2 linked regions of the Spirosoma rhododendri genome follow. Each later gene encodes a partner of the first gene's protein in a complex. Links are inferred from orthologs where the notes say so. Each region holds a gene or a part of one and is shown in the gene's direction. Other genes may lie near its edges.

Region 1 (3,486 bases):
CGACATTCGGCCGTTGCGCCCGCCGGGGGAACTGAATAGAAGGTTGGCGACTGGACCCGACTACCTGCGCTGTTTCGGTAATAGTGGTAAGCACTTGTGCGCGTACTGCGATGCCGAATGTGCCGGGGAGAAGGCCGGTGAGCAACTATGTGGACCGGGTTGGTAACGGCTATGTTGGCCGATGATGGATCAGTGAAGCCGAGTAGAAAAGTGGTGAGATAGAGCAGATGACGCATAGCTTATTAAAGTGAGTCGCGGTTCTGAATTAACTACTATCGCCCCCTAAATCCGGTTGGGTCTGAGGAAACTACGCGGTGTCCGTTTACGTTGTTTTTTAGAATAAGCCAACCCCAAGCGTGACGACCGAAGAAACGACTCAACTGAACGATATTGACCTGACCGGCTACGAGCAAATCGAAGTGCTGGGGGCTCGCGAACACAACTTAAAGAACATTGACGTCACGATTCCCCGCAACAAGCTGGTGGTCGTGACGGGCATCAGCGGTAGCGGCAAATCATCGCTGGCGTTCGATACTATTTATGCCGAAGGCCAACGCCGGTACATGGAGAGCTTCTCGGCTTATGCCCGCTCGTTTATCGGTGATATGGAACGGCCTGACGTCGACAAGATCAACGGCCTGAGTCCGGTGATTTCGATCGAGCAGAAGACGACCTCGAAAAACCCCCGCTCCACGGTCGGCACCACGACCGAGATTTACGACTTTCTGCGATTGCTCTACGCCCGCGCCGGGGAAGCGTTCTCGTATATAACCGGCCGGAAGATGGAGCGGCAGTCGCAGGATCAGATCATCGATACGATTCTGGAGCAGTACAACGGGCAGAAGCTGACGCTGCTGGCACCGGTCATCAAAGGACGTAAGGGGCATTACCGCGAACTGTTCGTGCAGATCGCCAAGATGGGCTACACCAAAGTGCGCGTCGACGGGGTGGTGCAGGACATCGTGCCGAAGATGCAGTTCGACCGGTACAAAATCCACGATATCGAAATTGTTATCGACCGCATCGTGCCCAAAGCTGACGACCGCTACCGGTTGAGTCAGTCGGTGCAGACGGCGCTGAAGCAGGGCAAAGGCGCGATGCAGATGCTCGACGGGGATGGTCAATTGGTGTATTTCTCGCAGAATCTGATGGACCCCGAGTCGGGCATCAGCTACGACGAACCGTCACCAAACTCGTTCTCGTTCAACTCGCCCTATGGAGCCTGTCCGGTCTGTAACGGGCTGGGTGTGATCGAAGAAATCACAGAAGATTCGGTTATTCCTGATAAGTCGCTGAGTGTAAGCCGGGGTGCTATTGCACCGCTGGGTGAATACCGCGAGCTGTGGATTTTCAAGGAGATCGAAGCAATTCTGAAAAAATACAAACTGAGTCTGAGTACGCCCGTCAGCAAGTATCCCGATGATTTGCTGTATGCGCTGATGTACGGTACGGAAGCGGACGTGGTCGACCCATCGAAGAAGCAGTACGAAGCAGACCACTTCAGTTTCAAGTTCGAGGGGATTGTCAACTTTCTGAAGCGGCAGCAGGAGAACTCCACCGACAAAATTCAGGAGTGGATTAAAGACTTCATGGTCGTCAAGACCTGCCCGGAGTGCCACGGTGCCCGGCTGAAAAAAGAGTCGCTGTTCTTCAAGATCGACAAGAAGAACATATCGGAACTGGCCCGCATGGACATTTCGGAACTGACCGCCTGGTTCGATGGCGTGGAAACTCGCCTGACCGACCGGCAGAACGTGATCGGTAAGGAAATCCTGAAAGAAATCCGTAAGCGCATCGGCTTTCTGGTCGACATCGGGCTGGATTATCTGACGCTCGACCGCTCGTTACGGACGTTGTCGGGTGGGGAAGCGCAGCGGATACGGCTGGCCACGCAGATCGGTACGCAACTCGTCGGGGTGTTGTACATCATGGACGAACCGAGCATCGGTCTGCATCAGCGCGACAACGTGAAACTGATCGATTCGCTAAAAAACCTGCGCGATCTGGGCAACACGGTGTTGGTCGTGGAGCACGACAAAGACATGATGCTTGAGTCCGACTTTATCCTCGACATTGGCCCCGGCGCGGGTCGGCATGGCGGGCAGGTTGTCGGTATCGGTACACCCGATGAGTTTATTCAGAACGGCAGCACCACCGCCGACTACCTGAGCGGTCGCCGGGCGATTGCCGTACCGGCCGAACGACGCAAGGGTAACGGTAAGTTTTTGCTCATCAAAAACGCGACGGGTCACAACCTGAAAAACGTGACACTGAAACTGCCGCTTGGCCGGATGATCAGCATCACGGGCGTTTCGGGTAGTGGTAAATCGTCGTTGATTCACGAGACGCTGTTCCCAATTCTGAACCGGCATTTTTATAAGTCGAAGCGGGAGCCGCTTGCGTTCAAAACCGTCGACGGACTAGAGCACCTGGACAAAGTAATCGAGGTCGATCAGTCGCCGATTGGTCGGACGCCCCGCTCAAATCCGGCCACCTACACGGGTATGTTCTCCGAGATTCGCACGTTGTTCGCCGAATTGCCCGAAGCCAAAATTCGCGGATATAAACCCGGTCGGTTCTCGTTCAACGTGAAGGGTGGCCGCTGCGAAGATTGCGAAGGCGCGGGTATGAAAAAGGTCGAGATGGAGTTTCTGCCCGATGTTCACGTGCTGTGCGAAACCTGCAAAGGTAAACGCTTTAACCGCGAAACGCTGGAAGTGCGCTTCAAGGGCAAGTCCATTGCCGATGTACTCGACATGACCGTTGAGCAGGGGCTGGAATTCTTCGCGAGTCAACCCAAAATTCTGCGAAAAGTAACGACGCTGAATGACGTGGGGCTGGGGTATATCACGTTGGGGCAACACGCGACAACGCTGTCGGGTGGCGAAGCCCAGCGGGTAAAACTGGCCGAGGAACTGTCGAAGAAAGACACTGGTAAAACGCTGTACATCCTCGACGAACCAACCACCGGCCTGCACTTTCAGGACATTGCTCACCTGCTCGACGTGCTGAACAAGCTCGCCGACAAGGGCAACACCGTGCTGATTATCGAACACAATCTGGATGTCATCAAAGTATCCGATCACGTTATCGACCTGGGGCCGGAAGGCGGCAACAAAGGTGGTCAGATCATCGCCGAAGGCACGCCCGAAAAAGTCGCTGAAGCGAAAGGCAGCTATACTGGCAAGTTCCTGAAACTGGAGATGGCTGGTTGACAAGTTACACGGCATAGTTTTGTCATTCCGACGACAGGAGGAATCTTCGTTACCTGTGAAAAGTACCAGACAGTGACGAAGGTTCCTCCTGTCGTCGGAATGACAAATGATTCGAAAAAAGGCTCAACTAACGATAGTTGGGCCTTTTTAGTAGCTGTATAGCTGTCGACGGGCTGTAAAAAACTATCTTCGTTTCGATTAACTAACCTGATTGATACGGTTCATGCGTAGCCCATTTTTTTACGTTGTCCTGCTGGTGCTGGTCGTTCTC
Region 2 (3,938 bases), 450 kb from region 1 along the record:
CGACGCGCTAAACGACCTGCAATGGCTGGAAGACGAGCGTATCGTACTGTACTTCACCAACACCACCGATCTGATTAGCAAAGAGCGCGACCCGGCCAAAGTAGCCAGCGTGTTCAATATTCTGGACGCGACAGCCGAAGACTGGAAGTGGCTCGACGACGACGAAATGCTGGACAAAAAGGAGATTGTCGTCGTTTTCGAGAACAGCCCGCGCATCCAGACAACGTTGGAAAAGGAGCAGATCGATTTTCAGCTGATGGCCAGTTTATAGCCCTGTCTGGCTGCAACAAATTCTGTTTATACGCTGTTAGAAAATTATGCCGCCGGACTATGCGTCCAGCGGCTTTTCCAGTTTGTACTTACAATCTGATTGCGCTTGAAACCAGCCGAATTAGTTGGCCTGTACGCCAACGATAGTTTTATACAAATCCTGTCGGAGCCGTTTGGGCGCAAGCCTACCGGGGATCCGCAGCGGTTGCAAATTAAAGGCTTAGCGGGTAGTCTGGATGCGGTGTTTGCGTCGGCTATTGTTAAGTCGGTCGGGGGCAATCACCTGTTCGTGATGACCGACCGCGATGAAGCGGCTTACTTCTTCAACGACTTGCAGCACCTGCTCGAACGCGAGGTGTTGCTGTTCCCCATGTCGTACAAAAAGCCGTATCTGTACGAGGAGGTCGAGAACGCCAACGTACTGATGCGGGCGGAAGTGCTTAACAAGCTAAACCCGGCCCCGAAAGATGGGCTGCTGATGGTTACATATCCCGAAGCCCTATCGGAGAAGGTAATCAACAAACGGTCGTTGCAGGCTAACACGCTGACCATCCGGGTAGGGGAGAAGATCGATACGAACTTCGTCGCCGATCTGCTGCTGACCTACGAGTTCGAGAAGACGGATTTCGTCTATGAAGCGGGTCAGTTCTCGGTACGCGGGGGTATTATCGACGTTTTTTCGTTCGCCAGCGAATACCCGTTCCGTATCGACTTGTTTGGCGATGAGGTGGAAAGCATCCGCAAATTCAACCCGGAAACGCAGCTATCTACCGACCCGGTTGACTTCATCAACGTTATTCCGAACATCCAGACAAAGCTGATTGAGGAAACGCGGGACCCGTTTTTCAGCTTCCTGCCTGATTCGACCACGATCTGGGCGAAGGACGTTGAGTTTACGCTGGAGATCATTGAGAAATGCTACGAAAAGGCCGAGCAAAGCTTCGAGACGATTTTGGCCAGTAGCGGGGGGATTCAGGTTATATCCGACCCCGGCGATCTGTTCGAAACCCGACGCACGTTCCTGAATCAGGTCAAGGAGTTTCGCACGGTCGAGTTTGGGCGGAAATTCTACTTCAAAACCGACACCCGGCAGCAGTATCAATCGAAGCCGCAGCCGTCGTTTAACAAGGATTTCAAACGGCTGGTCGATACCCTGGGTGACAATCAGGCGAAGGGCTACACCAACGTCATCGCGGCCGAGTCGTTCAAGCAGCTAGACAGGCTTCGTAGCATTTTCGAAGAACTCGACCCCCACCTGACGTTTCAGCCGCTCAACATCGGTCTGCGCGAGGGGTATATCGACGATTCGCTGAAGATTGTCTGCTTCACTGACCATCAGCTTTTCGACCGGTACTACCGATTCAAAGTTCAGGATAAGTTTACCAAGTCGAAAGCCCTGACGTTGCGGGAGCTTAAAACGCTGCAACCGGGCGACTACGTAACCCACATCGATCACGGCATTGGCCGGTTTGCGGGGCTGGAAAAGGTCGACAACGCGGGGAATCAGCAGGAAGCGATTCGGCTAATTTACCGCGACAACGACATTCTGCTGGTCAGCATCCACAGCCTGCATAAGATTGCGAAGTACACCGGCCGGGAGGGGAGCCCCCCGCCGATGAGTAAGCTGGGTTCGCAGGAATGGGAACAGAAGAAATCACGCATTCGTAAGCAGGTCAAAGACATTGCCCGCGAACTGATTGCCCTCTACGCCAAACGCCGGAATGCGCCAGGCTACGCCTACAGCCGCGATACATTCCTGCAAACCGAGCTTGAATCGTCGTTCCTCTACGAAGACACACCCGATCAGGCGAAGGCCACCAAGGACGTTAAAGACGACATGGAGCGGCCAAACCCCATGGACCGGCTCGTGTGTGGTGACGTTGGTTTTGGCAAGACAGAAATTGCGATCCGGGCCGCGTTCAAAGCCGTCAGCGACAACAAGCAGGTCGCTGTGCTTGTCCCGACGACGATTCTGGCGATGCAGCATTTTAAGACGTTCTCGGAGCGCATGGCCGATTTCCCGGTCAAAATCGCGTACATCAACCGTTTCCGTACAGCCGCGCAGATCAAAGAGATTCTGAAAGGTGTCGCATCCGGCGAGATTAATATTCTGATTGGTACGCACCGGATTGTTAACAAAGACATCAAATTTAAAGACCTCGGCCTGCTGATTATCGATGAGGAGCAGAAGTTCGGGGTGAAGACGAAAGACCGGCTTAAGGAACTGCGTGTCGAAGTCGACGTGCTGACGCTGACGGCTACGCCCATTCCCCGGACGCTACATTTCTCGCTGATGGGTGCCCGCGACCTGTCGGTTATCGCTACTCCGCCACCCAACCGGCAACCCGTCACGACGGAGGTTCATGCGTTTAACGAGACTGTCATTCGCGACGCGATTAGCACGGAGGTTCGTCGGGGTGGTCAGGCATTCTTCGTGCATAATCGGATCAATGATATTGAGTCGATTGGTAATATGATTATGCGGCTAGTACCTGAAGCGCGGATTGGCGTGGCCCACGGGCAAATGGAAGGGGAGAAGCTGGAACGGATGATGACCCGTTTTATTGAAGGCGACTACGACGTGCTGATCTCGACGAACATCATCGAATCAGGACTGGATATCCCGAACGCCAACACGATTCTGATTAACAATGCGCACTACTTCGGTCTGTCGGATTTGCACCAGATGCGGGGTAGGGTGGGACGATCGAACCGGAAAGCGTTCTGCTACCTGTTGACCCCCCCACCGTCGGTACTGACGGCCGACGCCCGCAAGCGCCTGCAAACGCTGGAAGACTTTTCCGACCTTGGCGAAGGGTTTAAAATTGCCATGCGCGACCTCGACATCCGGGGGGCGGGTAACCTGTTGGGGGCCGAACAAAGCGGATTCGTTAATGACCTGGGTTTCGAGATGTACCACAAAGTGCTCGACGAAGCCGTGCAGGAACTGCGCGAAAACGAGTTCAAAGATCTGTTCGAGACAAAACCCGGCGAGTTGAATCTGCGGCTGCCCGATACAGTTATCGAAACCGATTTGCAGGTCGTCATTCCCGAACGCTACGTACAGAACATTTCGGAGCGATTGGCTCTGTACACCCGTCTCGACAGCATCGAAAATACGACCGAACTGGAAGCGTTCCGGCAGGAAATTCTGGACCGTTTCGGCCCAATTCCGGAAGAGGTCATTAACCTGATCGACATGGTAAACGTGCGGTGGAAAGCCGAGCGCTTATACCTTGAAAAACTGACGCTTAAGAATACTATTCTGAAAGGCTACTTCGTTTCTAACGGGAATGACGCGTTCTTCACGTCCGACCAGTTTGGCAAAGTAATTGAGTACATCAAGCGAAATCCCGCGAAGTGCTCATTAAAAGAGTCGAAAGGAAGGCCGATTTTTACGCATTCAGGCATTGAGTCGGTCGAGCAGTTAAACGCCGTTCTGGCCGAAATGACGAGTTAATCCTTACTTTAGCACCAGCGTATCTTACACAAAATACAGCAATGATTCAAAAGTATCACCTGCAACAAGCCGCTTATGTGCTGCTGGCAACGGCGGCTCTGTCAGCCTGTAAGCCGAAGCACCCGACGAGCGTACAGCCGGGTAAGAAGAGTACGGCGACTGGCATTGCCTACAATGAAAAAGACGGTTTTCAGGTAAAGAAGTTTGC

Evidence for each region.
Region 2: the proteins of uvrA (region 1) and mfd are in contact, whole or in part, in a crystal structure (PDB 4DFC), measured with the Escherichia coli proteins. The link is inferred for Spirosoma rhododendri from one-to-one orthologs.

What each region holds. Positions count from the first base shown.
Region 1 is NZ_CP051677.1:972,598-976,083, reverse strand. What follows is about bases 1-3,415. They hold uvrA (excinuclease ABC subunit UvrA), read left to right. Parts: upstream 1-356; coding sequence 357-3,215; downstream 3,216-3,415. Other genes in these bases: HH216_RS03760 (DUF3761 domain-containing protein), read right to left, coding at 1-236. Outside these bases: HH216_RS03750 (hypothetical protein), read left to right, coding at 3,439-3,486. UniProt on the Escherichia coli protein: The UvrABC repair system catalyzes the recognition and processing of DNA lesions. UvrA is an ATPase and a DNA-binding protein. A damage recognition complex composed of 2 UvrA and 2 UvrB subunits scans DNA for abnormalities.
Region 2 is NZ_CP051677.1:1,419,171-1,423,108, reverse strand. Bases 64-3,930 are described here. They hold mfd (transcription-repair coupling factor), read left to right. Parts: upstream 64-376; coding sequence 377-3,730; downstream 3,731-3,930. Other genes in these bases: HH216_RS05605 (SUMF1/EgtB/PvdO family nonheme iron enzyme), read left to right, coding at 3,772-3,930; HH216_RS05615 (barstar family protein), read left to right, coding at 64-271. Also shown: more of HH216_RS05615, read left to right, coding at 1-63; more of HH216_RS05605, read left to right, coding at 3,931-3,938. UniProt on the Escherichia coli protein: Couples transcription and DNA repair by recognizing RNA polymerase (RNAP) stalled at DNA lesions. Mediates ATP-dependent release of RNAP and its truncated transcript from the DNA, and recruitment of nucleotide excision repair machinery to the damaged site.